2 regions of the Psychrobacillus syltrankelensis genome follow, and region 1 is predicted to be linked to the other one. Evidence: riboswitches for the same ligand, from Rfam matches in the RefSeq annotation. Region 1 holds a riboswitch; the other holds the start of a gene.
What was found. A riboswitch is a leader RNA that binds a small molecule or an ion and turns the genes downstream of it on or off. The one in region 1 is predicted to bind S-adenosylmethionine.
Positions count from the first base shown of each region.

Region 1 (7,728 bases):
GAAGTAAATTTTTCAACGTTTTTATAACAGGGACTCCACCAGCTGTTGTTGCTTCGTACCCAATAAATACACCTCGTGATTTTGCCCGTTCGTGAAGAGGAATACTGTATTTAGAAAACATCACTTTATTTGCCGTAATGACGTGACATCCTTTATCAATCGCTTTACATAAATAGCCATATGCCGGTTCTTCGTTCACAATAGCTTCAAATACAACTTGAAGTCCTGGAATATTAATAATATCCTCAAAATCATCTGTTACAAGTACACCAGGCGTTTGTATTCTTTCTTTCGATAAATTATTTACGAGAATAGCACTAATTTCGATGTCCAATCCCAACGACTTTTTTAGATCTTCTTTTTTTTCATTTACAATGTGATAAATTCCTTGGCCGACTGTTCCGAAACCTAGAATTGCTGCTTTTATTTTTGCCATACTTTCTCCTCCAAATGAATCTGCACAATTGAGCTTCCATATTCATAATCTAATAAAATATCGAATCGTATTTTTCGACTGACTATTTTACATATTGTAGACTATCTTTGCCCAATTAACAACAAAATTCTACCTAGAGAGGACATTTGTACTTCCTATAAGTACTTTATCAAGTGCATTTTGCAAATCTTCTACTGCTTCTAGACCTACCGACAAACGGATTAAGTCCTCTGTAACACCTGATTTCACTAAGTCTTCCTGCGTCAGTTGTTGATGAGTTGTAGAAGCAGGATGAATAATTAATGATTTCGCATCCCCAACATTTGCTACATGCGACCAAATTTCAATATTGTCAATAATATGTCGACCTGCTTCTTTTCCGCCCTTCACCCCAAAAGTTAAAATAGATCCAAAACCATTATTTAAGTATTTTTGTGCAAGATCATAAGATGGGTGATCCTCTAATCCAAGGTAGTTAACCCATTCTACCCCTTCATGATTAGATAAATATTCTGCTATTTTTTGTGCATTTTCATTGTGTTTTGGTACTCGCAAATGAAGTGTTTCTAAACCTTGTAAGAAAGAAAATGCTGCTTCCGGGCTTAAGGAAGGGCCGAAATCACGTAGCAGTTGAACACGGAGTTTAACCGCAAACGCTACGTTTGGAACATCGATTCCATATCGTAAGCCATGATAGGTTACGTCTGGTTCTGTAAATCCAGGGAATCTTTCGGAATCCCAGTTAAAATTCCCTCCATCTACAACTACTCCTCCGATTGTTGTTCCATGTCCGCCAATCCATTTTGTTGCAGAATGGATGACCACATGTGCACCATGTTTAATCGGGTTTGCACCATACGGGCTTGCAAATGTATTATCCACAAGTAAAGGTACCCCTACTTCATTTGCAATTGCAGAAACTTTCTCTACATCAAGTACATTTAAGCTTGGGTTTCCAATAATTTCAGCAAAGAATCCTTTTGTTTTGTCCGTTACTGCTGCACGGAAGTTTTCTGGATCTGTTGAATCGATAAATTTCACTGTAATACCGTAGCGTGGCAATGTATGGGCAAACAAATTAAATGTTCCACCGTATAAGTTTTCCGCTGCTATAATTTCATCTCCTGCTCCTGCAATATTCAAAATGGAAAATGCGATTGCGGCCATTCCAGAAGATAAGGCAACAGCAGCTGTTCCTCCTTCTAGTAGTGCAACTCGTTGTTCAAAGACATCTACTGTCGGGTTAGTAATACGGGAATAAATATTGCCTGCCTCTTTCAATGCGAATAGATTTTGAGCATGCTCCGTGTCACGGAATACGAAAGAAGTTGTTTTGTGAATTGGCACTGCACGTGAACCTGTAACTGGATCTGGTTGTTGACCACCGTGTAAAAGAAGTGTTTCTGGTTGGAAATTTGTCATTTTGAATTCCTCCTGTAAAGTAGTTTAGATGGACGCTTAGGGAGGCGGGAGAGGAGTGTTAGAACAAACAAAAAACCCCTCTTCGCTTAAGAAGAGGGGTGCAGTTTCGCAAGTTCCTCCTCTTATCTTCCAAATTCAGAACTTGAATTTGTAGGATTTAGCACCTTTCCAAGTTCAGAACTTGTTGGTTGCCGGGCATCGTAGGGCCTAGTCCCTCCGCCACTCTTGATAAGAGTATTAGATTTAGTTTTCCATCTTGTTACACAGTATAAGATTCTAGTAATCAATTAGTCAAGTGTTTTATTAAATAATTCTGAAACTTCTTTATTTCTCAAACGTTAAATGTAATAGAGAAATTTTTAGGGGTGTTTTAATGATAATTTGGATTATTTGTGTATTAATTATTAGTTATTTAGTTGGAGCAATTCATGGTTCGAAGGTTGCTCAATTGTTTAGTGGAGTCAATATTAAAAATGAGGGGCTAAAAAATTCAGGTGCATCAAACGCAGCAATTGTACTTGGCATGAAATACGGGATTTTGGTTGCACTAATTGATATTTTGAAAGGGGTAATCGTAATTATCGGTACCCGCTATTTCATGCAGCATTTTGCTTTATTTTCCGATGTTGAACAGGACTTATTACTATATTTAGCGGGAGCTTCGGTTATCTTAGGTCATAATTTCCCTATTTACACTCGGTTTAAAGGTGGAAAAGGAACCGCTTCTATCATCGGCATATTATTTGCTATTTATTGGCCTCTTGGACTAATTGGTCTTTTATTATTAATAGGTACAACTTTTTTAACGGACTATTTATTGATCGGTGTATTTGTTTTTTATTTTGTATTTGTGGGCGGGACTATTTGGTTTTCAGAAGGGTATGCCCCTATTGCAATTGCGAGTTTTTTATTCGTCATGGCATTTGTTTTGCATATCGAAAATTTTCGGCGTTTAGTATCTAAAGAAGAACCAAGAATTTCAGCCTTTTTAAGAAAAAAGAAGCCCTCTATGGAATGAAATGAGTGAATTGAATGAAGAAAAAAATGAGGTGGATTGTGCTTATTCCTATATTTGTCATTGCTTCTGGAGGATTTGGTGTGTGGATGCTTACGAGTAAATGGCTAGCAGAGGGTCTTGAACCTAAAGCAGATGGAACCAATGAGTATGCAATCGTGCTTGGTGCAAAAGTGAAAAAAGGAAATATCCCTTCCCTTGCATTACGTTATCGGTTAGACTCAGCGCTAAAATATGCTACGGAGAATCCACATGTGAAGCTTGTCGTATCTGGTGGACAAGGACAGGATGAAGATATTGAAGAAGCAGTCTTTATGAAGAACTTTCTCTTAGAAAAAGGGATTGCGGATAAACGACTTATTGTAGAAGATAAGTCGACCTCTACTTATGAAAATTTGCTATTTTCTCAAGAATTATTGCCCGAAAATGTGACGTCCGTGACAATAATTACAAGTGACTATCATCTACATCGGGCGAAAATGCTTGCTAAAAAAATTGACTGGGATGCCGATGTCGTGTCAGCAAAAACACCGAAAAGTGTGGAAATGAAATTGCGAATGCGTGAACGAGCCGCGCTCTTGAAGACTTATATTGTTGGGAAATGACTCCGAATTTGTTCGGAGTCATTTTTTATTTGCTTTTGATTAGTTATAAGCTGTCTCTTTACCGCTATTTTTAATGTGGTTAATGATCGATGCATAAAGTTCTGCTACGATCTGAGCACTATGACTATTTAAATGAATCCCATCTAAAGTGAGATTAAGCCCTCTTTTTTTGGATGCTCTCGTATACAGGCCCAGTTCTCTCGTTCGGTTGAGGAATGCTCTCGTAAACTGGCCGAGTTCTCTCGTTCGGTCGAGGAACGCTCTCGTATACTGGCGATTTCCTCTCGTTTTGATGGAATGCTCTCGTATATTGGCCGTGTCCTCTCGTTCGGTTGAGGAATGCTCTCGTATACTGGCGATTTCCTCTCGTTTTGATGGAATGCTCTCGTATATTGGCCGTGTCCTCTCGTTCGGTTGAGGAATGCTCTCGTATACTAGCCGTGTCCTCTCGTTCGGTTGAGGAATGCTCTCGTATACTGGCCGAGTTCTCTCGTTCGGTCGAGGAACGCTCACGTATACAGGCGATTTCCTCTCGTTTTGATGGAATGCTCTCGATATTGGACAAGTCCTCTCGTTCGAATGATGAACGCTCTCGTATTGGACGAGTCCTCTCGTTCGGTTGAGGAGTGCTCTCGTATAATGGCCACGTCCTCTCGTTCAAAAGGAATGCTCTCGCATCTGTAGGGGTTACTTTAGAAAAGTAAAGATTTTAATTTGATTAGGAAATAAAAGGCTTCCTTTGAATGGAAGCCTTTTTAGTATCAATCTTTTTTCGTGTGGTAGCCATTGTCACCATAAGGCTGTAATTTTTCCATCCATTTACCCAATAGTTTTTCTAATTCTTTCTTTTCGTCTACGTATTGATTTTCTGAGTTTTTCAGTATCTCCACCTGTTCTATTTCAAATGCGTCTTTGCCAAATTTTTTCCACTCTTCTTGGAGTATTCGGTTTGTATGAGTACCTGTTTCTAACGTGAATTTCGTTCCGTTTAATGTTTTGAAGTTACGTGTAGATGCGACGAATTTTTTGCCGTTTTGTTTATTAGTGATAACATAAATACCGCCTTCAATTTTTACCTCTCTGTATTCTTGTTTAAGTTCTTTTTTTCGATCCATTTTTCTCCACCCTCTACTATCTATCGCCTTGACGAGATTATATTTTTTTCATGACTGAATGAAGTTAATTTTTCACCCAGTACGCACTACCATCATCTTTTCTGCCTAGAAATCCATACTCAATTAGATAGCGTCTTATTGTGACAAAATCAGCATATAAATCTTTTAGTATTGAATTTATTTCTTTTTCACTATATGTTTTTTCTAGTTCAAATCGTTTGATGATTACATACAATGTTGCTAATTTTAGCTTTTCTTTTTTCGGAAACTTTGATAGTGGCCCATCGACGCCTTCAGGGAAAAATTTCTTTTCTACTTCTTCTAGCTCTTCTTTAGTTATTTTGTATTGATCAACTTTCATTTGTATTAGTCCTCTACTCTATTTTTTTACCCAGTATGCACTGCCATCGTCTTTTCTATTTAAAAACCCATACTCAATTAGATAACGTCTTAATGTGACAAAGTCAGCATATATATTTTTTAGTATTGCATTTATTTCTTTTTCACTATATGTCTTTTCTTGCTCAAATCGTTTGATGATGACACGCAAAGTTGCTAGTTTTTGCTTTTCCTTTTTCGGAAACTTTAGTATTGGTCCATCCACGCCTTCAGGGAAAAATTTCTTTTCTACTTCTTGCTGCTCTTCTGCTGTTATATTGTATCGATCGTCTACCATAGTGGCTGTTTTGTGGAGAGGTAGGAATGTGGGAGCGTGATCATCTTTTTGCTTCAATAACTCCATCATTGTTAAGAACATTTTTGCTTGTCGCTCTTTTTCCTTCAATACAAAACGATGGTTCCGTATAGTAGAACTGGTACCGATATTCAGTTCTGTTTGAATTTCTGCATCACTTTTACCGTCATAAAATAAACGGAGCAAGCTATTTTGATGATCGGTTAATCCCGTAAGTTTTTTATTTAGCCCAATTAGATAATGAAATACAGATCCATGCTCCATCACGATATGTCGTTTCATATAACGTTCCGCTTCAAACAATAAACTTTCAGCAGGATAAATAATTCCTTTTTCAATTTTTTCTCCACATAATAGACAAACAAAAAATTCCTTTTCTTCTATATATCCTGCCTTTAATTGTTCTGTATTCGCATTCCAAAATAATTCTGATATTTCCACTAACCAAACACACCCTTTATTTGTTTGTTGATTTACTAACATATTAAACAATTGTCTAAGAATAGTCAATTGTAAAATTTTAGTTGCAATATATCAGAAAATAATGAACAATGGGAATGAGAACGTTTCGAATTTCGAAGAAACGACCGGGAGGAGAATAAACTTGGTAACATTTAAAGATTACGAATACAAACGACCAAATTTGGAAGAAGACAAAGTAAAGTTCCATGAGGCTTTATCAAAGTTTAAGGAAGCATCTTCAGTAGTGGAGCAAAGTACCGCAATTGCAGAATTAAATGCACTTCGCAATGATTTTTCAACACAAGCTAATTTGGTATATATTCGCGCATCAATCGATACGAATGATGAATATTATCAAAAAGAACGAGATTACTTTGATGAAGTAGGTCCAGAAGTTGAAGAACTCGTAACGGAATATTACAAAGCACTTGTCGCTTCTCCTTTCCGTAATGAATTAGAAGAAAAATGGGGTAGCCAGTTATTTGATCTAGCTGACTTTCAGATTAAAGCCTTTTCTTCCGATGTGATATCTCTTATGCAGAAGGAAAACAAATTGGCCTCTGATTATTCTAAACTTGTCGCTTCCGCACAAGTGGAGTTTAACGGCGAAACATTAACGCTTGCACAGCTTGGACCATATGGTGAATCAACTGATCGAGAAGTCCGAAAGAAAGCAACGGAAGCAAGATTTAATTTCTTCCAGGAGCATGAGGCAAGGTTCGATGATATTTATGATCAACTTGTAAATGTCCGCCATGAAATTGCAACTAAATTAGGATATGAAAATTTTGTGGAGCTTGGATATATTCGTATGAATCGTATCGATTACAATGCGGAGATGGTAAAGAAATTCCGTGATCAAGTACGTGATTTTATCGTTCCAGTCGCTACAAAATTATACGAGCGACAAGCGAAGCGTATCGGGCTAGATGAACTAAAGTTTTATGATGAATCGCTTAAATTCTTAAGTGGAAATGCTACACCACAAGGATCTCCTGAGTGGATTGTGGATAATGGTAAGAAGATGTATGAAGAGTTGTCACCAGAAACTGCAGAATTCTTCCAGTTTATGATAGATCGTGATTTGATGGATCTAGTAGCCAAGAAAGGGAAAGAATCTGGAGGTTATTGTACTTTTATCGACAATTATGACTCACCGTATATTTTCTCAAACTTTAATGGAACATCGGGAGATATTGATGTATTAACACATGAAGCAGGTCATGCATTCCAAGTGTTTACGAGCCGCAATATCGGAATTCCTGAGTACGTTTGGCCTACATTTGAATCATGTGAAATTCACTCGATGAGTATGGAGTTCTTCACATGGCCTTGGATGGAATTATTCTTTAAAGAACAAACCGATAAATATAAGTTTGCACATTTAAGTAGCGGACTTCTATTCTTGCCTTACGGTGTCGCAGTGGACGAATTCCAACACATTGTTTATGAAAATCCCGAAATGACTCCTGCTGAGCGTAAAGCAGCTTGGAAAAAAATTGAGGAAATTTATTTGCCTCATCGTGATTATGAAGGTAATAGTTATTTAGAAGCAGGTGGCTTCTGGCAACGTCAAGGGCATATCTACGCTAGCCCTTTCTATTATATTGATTACACTTTAGCTCAAATTTGTGCATTCCAATTTTGGAAGCGTTCAAGAGAAGATCATGAAGCGGCTTGGAAGGATTATTTACACCTTTGCCAGTTAGGCGGCTCTAAATCTTTTACTAAATTAGTAGCTGATGCAAATTTAATTTCTCCATTTGAAGAAGGTTGTGTAGAATCTGTAATTGGTTCCATTGAAGAATATTTAAATAGTGTGGATGATTCCGCTCTTTAATGAAGGATGTGTGTCAAATGTTGAATCCAGCTGGATTTTGGATAAGATTAGGTGCAAATATTTTAGATGGGCTCATCATAGGAATCCCACTAATGGTTATAAGTTTTATCATTACAGGAGAACTTTCTGAATCCTGGTT
Region 1 is NZ_CM144227.1:2,358,971-2,366,698, forward strand. It holds gene ACTSKG_RS11320 (homoserine dehydrogenase) at 1-436, opposite strand, end outside; gene ACTSKG_RS11325 (O-acetylhomoserine aminocarboxypropyltransferase/cysteine synthase family protein) at 566-1,858, opposite strand; SAM riboswitch class I at 1,978-2,093, opposite strand; gene ACTSKG_RS11330 (glycerol-3-phosphate acyltransferase) at 2,232-2,876, shown strand; gene ACTSKG_RS11335 (YdcF family protein) at 2,891-3,478, shown strand; gene ACTSKG_RS11340 (GIY-YIG nuclease family protein) at 4,240-4,593, opposite strand; partial or broken gene ACTSKG_RS11345 (DUF2087 domain-containing protein) at 4,658-4,945, opposite strand; gene ACTSKG_RS11350 (DUF2087 domain-containing protein) at 4,973-5,770, opposite strand; gene ACTSKG_RS11355 (M3 family oligoendopeptidase) at 5,892-7,589, shown strand; gene ACTSKG_RS11360 (RDD family protein) at 7,607-7,728, shown strand, end outside.

Region 2 (7,728 bases), 320 kb from region 1:
AAGTAATGAATTACCGGTACTAAATGAAGTTCATCTTGGCATATTAGATCGTCACAGTCAGAGTAGTGAGAAGGCAAAATCCTTTTCGAAAGGTGTTCTCCAATTAGACGTTATTTCTGATGTAATAGGTAGGCTTGATGCGGATGTATTGACTAATAAAGGTTACACAGATAGCGGAGGTACTACTGAAAAAGACAAAACGATTTCTCTAGGACTAGATAATGTATTGGGGAGCGTGGGTATAAATATTCTTCCACGAGAATCATACTTAACCGCCCCACCAATAATAAACCCAAGTACTCCAAACAATGATCCCGATGAAAGCACGGATGAAACTTCAGAAGGAAATAACAATGAAGGGCCAGTGGCGGTTGATGACAATAAAGAAGGGAGCACCGAAGGGAATCAAGGAACAGATGATATGAATGACTCTACCAATGATGGAAAAACTGGAACTTTCGACGAAACTACTAACGAAGTAGGCGCTACGGAAGAAGAAAATAGTTTAGTTGGTTTCAGTGCTAACTCAAATGGTCTATCTGGAAATAATTCATTAAGTAATACTGGAATTTTCACCGGATCTTCATTACCGAAAACAGGTGGATTTCTCAATAGTATAATGCTGTTACTATTAGCGGTATGTCTACTTGTGGGTGGAGTAACTATACGTAAATTTGCGTAAAGGGGGCCTACTTAAATGAAAAAATACGTAGGCAATTCGCTGATTGGAATAGGGTTGCTCATTTTCTTTATCGTAAGTTATGGAGTAATAGGAAATGAGCAAAATCAAAAAGAATTAATGGACTCCTTTACATCCATTAAAACAGAAGCAGCTAGTGAAAAAATGTATGTCGGAGCAAACTCAGTCGAAGTGGAACAACTGAAAAAATCAAGCACTGAAGTTGTAGGTATCTTAAAGATTCCCTCTATCCAATTGGAATCACCAGTTCTAGAAGGTGCAACTCCTGAAAATTTAAATCGAGCATTAGGTATGATTGCAGGACTCGATGAACCAGGGAAACTAAATGGAAGTGCCGCTATCGCAGGCCATCAATCTCATATTTTCGGCCAATTTTTTAATCGGTTAAACGAGCTTCAAATAGGGGATCGCTTTGAATTGGAGAAAAGAACTACTACTTTGCAATTTGAAGTATTTAATATTCAAATAGTAAAACCAGAGAATGTAGATATTTTAGAAAGACAAAAGGGAATTTCTTTGCTCTCTTTAGTCACATGCTATCCAAAAAGGTCCAATAAGTTTCGTCTCGTCATACAAGCGAAAAAAGTGGAGAATTAATTGGAATTTTGGAAATCGAAAAGAAAAAGTGTGCACTCTTTCATGAGGAGCACACTTTTTATTGATATTAGTTTCGGGTAGGATAGAATTGGTCTCCGATGCAAAGTTTGGTCTCGCTCCATCATTTAACAACTTTTAATATATAACAATTCCAAAACTATTTATTGCTCTCATTGAAATACACTTATCCCTTAACATCATTCCTAATTTATGGCATATTATAGCCAATTTCTTTTCCATTAATAGATTTCAGAATGCTAATGCTGGCTTAGGAAAGTTTGTTTCTCTGCTATTGTAAGAGCTTGGTCGAAATCAGCAATCAAATCATCCACATTCTCTAATCCGACGGAGAATCGAAGTAGTCCATCAGTAATTCCCCGTTTTTCACGTTCTTTTTTCGGCATTGCTGCATGTGACATTTGGGCAGGGTGGGATAGGATGGATTCAACACCACCAAGACTTACAGCAAAAACAGGTATTTTTACGCTTTCTACAAATGCTTTGGCAACTGCCCGATTAGGTAATCGGAACGAAAGAACAGCTCCGGGGCTTTTCGCTTGCTTCACATGAATTTCGCAACCAGGATGTGTAGATAAACCGGGATAAAAAACTTCTTCTACTAAGGAATGTTGCGTTAAATAGGTAGCAATTTTCTGTGCAGATTCTGAGGATTTTTCAAGTCGTACGCCTAACGTTTTGATACCTTGAATTAATGAAAAGGAATCTTGAGCACCTAAAACTGCTCCGAACGAGTTTTGAATGTAGGCTAATCGTTTTCCTAGTTCTTCATCTTTCGTTACAGCAAGACCTGCGATAATATCACTATGTCCTGATAAAAACTTGGTAGCACTATGTAGTACTACATCTACACCAATATTAAGTGGACGTTGATAAAGTGGAGTCATGAAAGTGTTGTCCAAAAAAGTAAGACAATCATTCGCTTTAGCAAGCGCTACAATGCTGGCGATATCAGTAATTCCAAGACATGGATTTGATGGTGTTTCAATATAAATCAATTTAGTATTTGAACGAATGGCATTTGAAACGGATTTTACATCTGTAAAATCAGCAAAAGTATGTTCAATTCCAAAACGGGGCAATACTTCTGTTACAAATCGAAAAGTTCCATCATATACATCTTCTGTAATGACAATATGATCACCTGATGATAAAAGCATGAAAGCAGAAGAAATTGCTGCAATGCCGGAAGCAAATGCTAATCCGCGAGTTCCGTCTTCAAGTTCTGCAATAGTTCGTTCTAAAGCATCTCTTGTTGGATTACCAGAACGGCTATAATCATATGGTCCAAATTCGTCAAAATTTCCTTGATGGAAAGTAGAAGATAAGTAAATAGGAACATTGACTGCACCAATTTTACTCGCTGACCAACCTCTCGTGGAAGCTGTTATTAAACTAGTCTCTAGCTGTTCGTTAGAATAGATCATTATTCACTCACATCACTTTCTAGTTCATTAAATACTTGTCTCAAGTCTGCAATTAAGTCCTCGACTTCTTCAACACCAACTGAGAAACGTAAAAGGCTATTATCTACACCACGGGCTATGCGCTCTTCTTCCGGTATATCTGCATGCGTTTGAGTAGAGGGATATGTAATGAAACTTTCCACTCCACCAAGACTTTCTGCGAAAACAATTAATTGGAGTTTTTCAAGGAAAGGCCCTACCCACTCGCTTTTTTGTAATCGAAATGAAAGCATACCGCCTTTTCCGGGATATAATACATTCTTTACTGCAGATTCGTTTTGCAAAAATTCTACTATCTTTTTCGCATTTATATCGTGCTGGTTCATTCGTAAATGAAGTGTCTTTAATCCTCTGATTAGTAGCCATGAATCGAATGGGGAAAGCACTGCGCCAGATGCATTATGATTTGCATATAATTTTTCACTTAATTCTGTCCCTTTTGCTATAACAAGACCAGCAAGCACGTCATTATGACCTCCAATATATTTGGTTCCACTATGAATGACGATATGTGCACCAAGCTCAATAGGGCGTTGAAAGTAAGGAGTTAAAAAAGTATTATCCACAATTAATAGTAATCGATGCTCTTTAGCTAATTCCGCATATTTCTGAATATCGATCTCCTGCATTAAAGGATTTGTCGGTGTTTCAATAAAGATTGCTTTTGTGTTCTTGGTAATAAGTGATTTTACTTCATCTACGGATGAAAATTTCGCATATGTAGTATGAATATTGTAAGAAACTGAGTACTGATTAAATAGTCGGTACGTTCCCCCGTAAAGGTCTTCTGGAGCAATCAATTCGTCACCAGATCGGAAAAGAGATAATACTAATTGAATTGCAGCCATACCAGAGCTACAGGCAAAACCTGCATCTCCACTTTCTAATTTAGCGATACCTTCTTCTAAAATAGCGCGGGTAGGATTTTTAGTACGAGTGTAATCATATCCTGTTGATTGGCCAATACCACCATGGATGTAAGCAGTTGACAAATAAATTGGCGGGTTAACGGCACCTGTTATCGAATCGCTGTGGTTTCCTAATTGAGCTAATTGGGTTTCTAAACTATTTTTTGACATACAGATTCATCCTCTTCTATTAAAATAATTACGCAAGCGTACAGGGACTGAAACTTCCCAAATAAAAAGAGGATTCTCTAATAAGAAGAGAATCCTCAAAAAAATACTGAAGTTAGTCTTCTTATCTTCAAGACGATGACCGTCTTTTGGAATTAGCACCACACCACTTTTGGCTGGTTGCTGAGACATCCTCGGGCCAATCCCTCCGTCTCTCTTGATAAGAAATAAAATATTAAATTTTCTAAATGTTAAATTTAAAATAGTTTATCACGGGATGGATAATAACACAAGGTGACAAATTAATAAGTATTTTTGTTCAAAGTATTAACTCATTCTGTGAGCAAAATAGAAAAGGACGGAAAGGGGATAAGTCAAGATAGATGGTTGTCCTTTGGTAAGGCTTGAAATATAAAAAAAGGCATGTGCGGTAAATGTCCCGAACATGCCGCGGATTTATTAGTCAACATTTAGCTAATGGAGCATCGGAAGGAAGAATGCAATTGCTCCAAGTACTATAGAAATCCAAGCAAGGAATTTTTGTGGGGAAGTTAAACCAACTAATCCTAAGACAACCGCACCAGCACCAAGTATCATAGGATAATAAAAGAACCCCACAATTGCTAATACAATTCCAATCCAACCAATCCACATACCTAAAGAAGCTTTCATTACTAACACCTCCTTTCCTATACTTAAGAACAATATTTTCATAGAAAAATGTTCTTCCACTAGTATATGAAGAGGAGGTCGATTCTTTATAAACAATTTGCGGAATAAAGTAGAATAAAAGAGTTTTTTACAGAAAACAAAAAAAATTAAGACCATGAACAGATTTGCTGAGTAATATATCTCAAGACTATCCAAGGCACTCCGGAAATGATTGAAAATAGGTTTTGTACTTAAAGGACGTTTGGGCTTTTCTTAAGAAGTAAATAAAAAGTGGCACTAAACAACTATTTATTTTCCTCCTAAAAGGTCAAATAATCCACCAGCGATACTTCCTTCATCCTTTGAGCCTCTACCTAGTGTTTGAGGAGCAGCTGCAAAAACACGGCTCGCTAAGCGGCTAAATGGTAACGATTGAATCCATACAGTACCTGGTCCACGAAGAGTAGCGAAAAACAAACCTTCTCCTCCAAAAAGAGCAGTTTTCACTCCTTTTACCATTTCGATATTGTAATTTACGTCAGAAGTCATCGCTACTAAACAACCAGTGTCTACCCTTAAAACTTCACCAGGCTGTAGTTCTTTTTTATGAATAGTTCCCCCCGCATGAATAAAAGCAAGACCGTCGCCTTCAAGTTTTTGCATGATAAATCCTTCTCCACCAAAAAAACCAGTACCTAACTTACGTTGAAATTCGATTCCAACAGAAACACCTTTTGCTGCAGCTAAAAAAGCTTCTTTTTGACAAATAACCTTACCGCGATATTCACTTAAATCTATAGGAATTATTTTTCCGGGATAAGGAGAGGCAAAATAAGCATGTTTTTTTCCATTACCGGCATTCGTAAATGTAGTCATAAATAAACTTTCGCCTGTTAACATACGTTTGCCTGCACCCATTAATTTTCCCATTAGTCCAGTATCAAATGAACTTGAGCCGTCACCAAAAATGGCTTCCATAGTAATGTCATCTTCCATCATCATTAAGCTACCTGCTTCAGCAACTACAGTTTCTCCTGGGTCTAATTCAATCTCTACAAACTGCATATCATCTCCATGTAATTTGAAATCAATTTCATGATTATTCATGTATATTTTCCTCCCTAATTAATATTTATTTAATAATACGAGAAAAGTAATAAAAAGTTTCAAATTGAAAATTCAAATTTTTCTATTTTTAAAAAGGGTTTTATTAAATAAATAGAGAATGTAGTTAAAAAGGAAGCATTTTCACCTATATAGAAAAGAGGTAGGGAAATGAAGTTAACTAATTTTATCGATGGTAATTGGCAAGAAGTTGGGGAAGTAAATTACACAGCTGTTGTAAATCCTGCAAATGGTCAACATTTGGCGGAAGTTCGGATGTCAACTAAAAACGATGTAGATCAAGCGGTTGCTGCTGCAGTGAAAGCGCAAAAGAAATGGGCACTAGTACCGGCACCAAAACGGGCAGATTACTTATATGAAATTGGTAGATTGATGAAAGAAAAGAAGGAACACTTAGCGCAAGTGTTAACAAAAGAAATGGGTAAAGTCATTGAAGAAGGCCGTGGAGAGGTGCAAGAAGGAATTGACATGGCATTTTACATGGCAGGAGAAGGACGTCGTTTATTCGGAGAAACAACACCTTCAGAGCTTGCCGATAAATTTGCAATGAGTGTTCGTGCACCTATTGGAGTGGTTGGTTTAATCACTCCTTGGAATTTTCCTGTTGCGATTGCTACATGGAAGTCATTCCCGGCTATAGTTGCAGGAAATACATTCATTTGGAAGCCGGCAACTGAAACACCAATGATGGCATATGAAATGGCGAAAATCTTTCAAGAAGCAGGATTGCCAGCTGGGGTTGCAAACGTTGTATTTGGCTCTGGTTCCGATGTTGGAACAGCTATGATAGAGCATCCCGACGTAAAAGTTATTTCTTTCACCGGTTCAACAGAAACAGGTCGTAAAGTTGCGGAGCTTGGCGGTCGACATCTAAAGAAGGTATCTCTTGAAATGGGTGGGAAAAATGCTGTGATTGTAATGGACGATGCAGATTTGTCTCTTGCAGTTGAAGGGATTTTATGGAGTGCATTTGGAACAGCTGGTCAGCGTTGTACCGCATGTAGTCGTGTAATCGTGCATAAAGATGTAAAGAAAGAGTTAGAGAATTTACTTCTAACTCAAATGGAACAACTAACAATTGGAGATGGTCTGGACGAAACGGTAAAGATAGGTCCAGTAATTAATAAAAATGCATTAGAAAAAATTCATTCTTACACAAAGATTGGGCAAGATGAAGGAGCAAAATTACTTGTTGGTGGAGAAATATTAGAGGAAGGGAAGCTTGCAGAAGGGAATTATTATGCTCCAACTCTATTTACAGATGTAACGCCAAATATGCGTATAGCACAGGAAGAGATTTTTGGGCCAGTAGTTTCACTAATAGAGGTAAGTTCTCTAGAGGAAGCAATAGAGGTGAATAACGGTGTGAAATTCGGTCTTTCAAGTTCTATTTTTTCAAGGGACGTAAATAAAATTTTCCGAGCTCAAAGGGATTTGGACACAGGAATTGTTTATGTTAATGCAGGTACAACAGGAGCAGAAATTCATTTACCTTTCGGAGGGACGAAAGGGACTGGAAATGGACACCGTGATAGTGGAGTAGCAGCTCTAGATGTATATACCGAGTGGAAGAGCATTTATGTAGACTTCAGTGGAAAACTGCAACGTGCACAAATAGACACAGAATAATAGGGGGATGACAACATGAAGGTTGCTGTATTAGGAGCAGGATTAATGGGGAAAGAAGCAGCTCGTGATTTAGTATTAAGCCCAAATGTGGAAAAAGTTTTATTATGTGATTTAGATGTGGGACAAGCTAATTTGTTTAAAGAGAGGTTACAAAATTCCAAGGTGGAAGTTTTAAGATTAGATGCAAATGATGATGAGAATATACTACAAATAATGCAAAAAGTAGATGTTGTTATTAATGCTTTGTTTTATACGTTTAATGAAAAGGTTGCTAGGCTTGCAGTGGAAGCTGGCGTGCATTCCATCGATTTAGGGGGGCATATAGGCGGAGCAACAGATGCAGTGCTCTCACTCGATAAAAGAGCAAAGGATAAAGGTGTTACCCTTATTCCAGATTTAGGAGTGGCACCTGGAATGATTAATATTCTCGCAGGTTACGGCGCAAGTAAATTAGATAACGTTTCTG
Region 2 is NZ_CM144227.1:2,034,130-2,041,857, reverse strand. It holds gene ACTSKG_RS09830 (hypothetical protein) at 1-682, shown strand, start outside; gene ACTSKG_RS09825 (class D sortase) at 698-1,297, shown strand; gene metC (cystathionine beta-lyase) at 1,555-2,742, opposite strand; gene ACTSKG_RS09815 (methionine biosynthesis PLP-dependent protein) at 2,742-3,860, opposite strand; SAM riboswitch class I at 3,979-4,084, opposite strand; gene ACTSKG_RS09810 (hypothetical protein) at 4,332-4,529, opposite strand; gene ACTSKG_RS09805 (TIGR00266 family protein) at 4,818-5,615, opposite strand; gene ACTSKG_RS09800 (aldehyde dehydrogenase family protein) at 5,784-7,262, shown strand; gene ACTSKG_RS09795 (saccharopine dehydrogenase family protein) at 7,278-7,728, shown strand, end outside.
Region 2: another riboswitch for S-adenosylmethionine. It lies ahead of ACTSKG_RS09815 (methionine biosynthesis PLP-dependent protein); the one in region 1 lies ahead of ACTSKG_RS11325 (O-acetylhomoserine aminocarboxypropyltransferase/cysteine synthase family protein).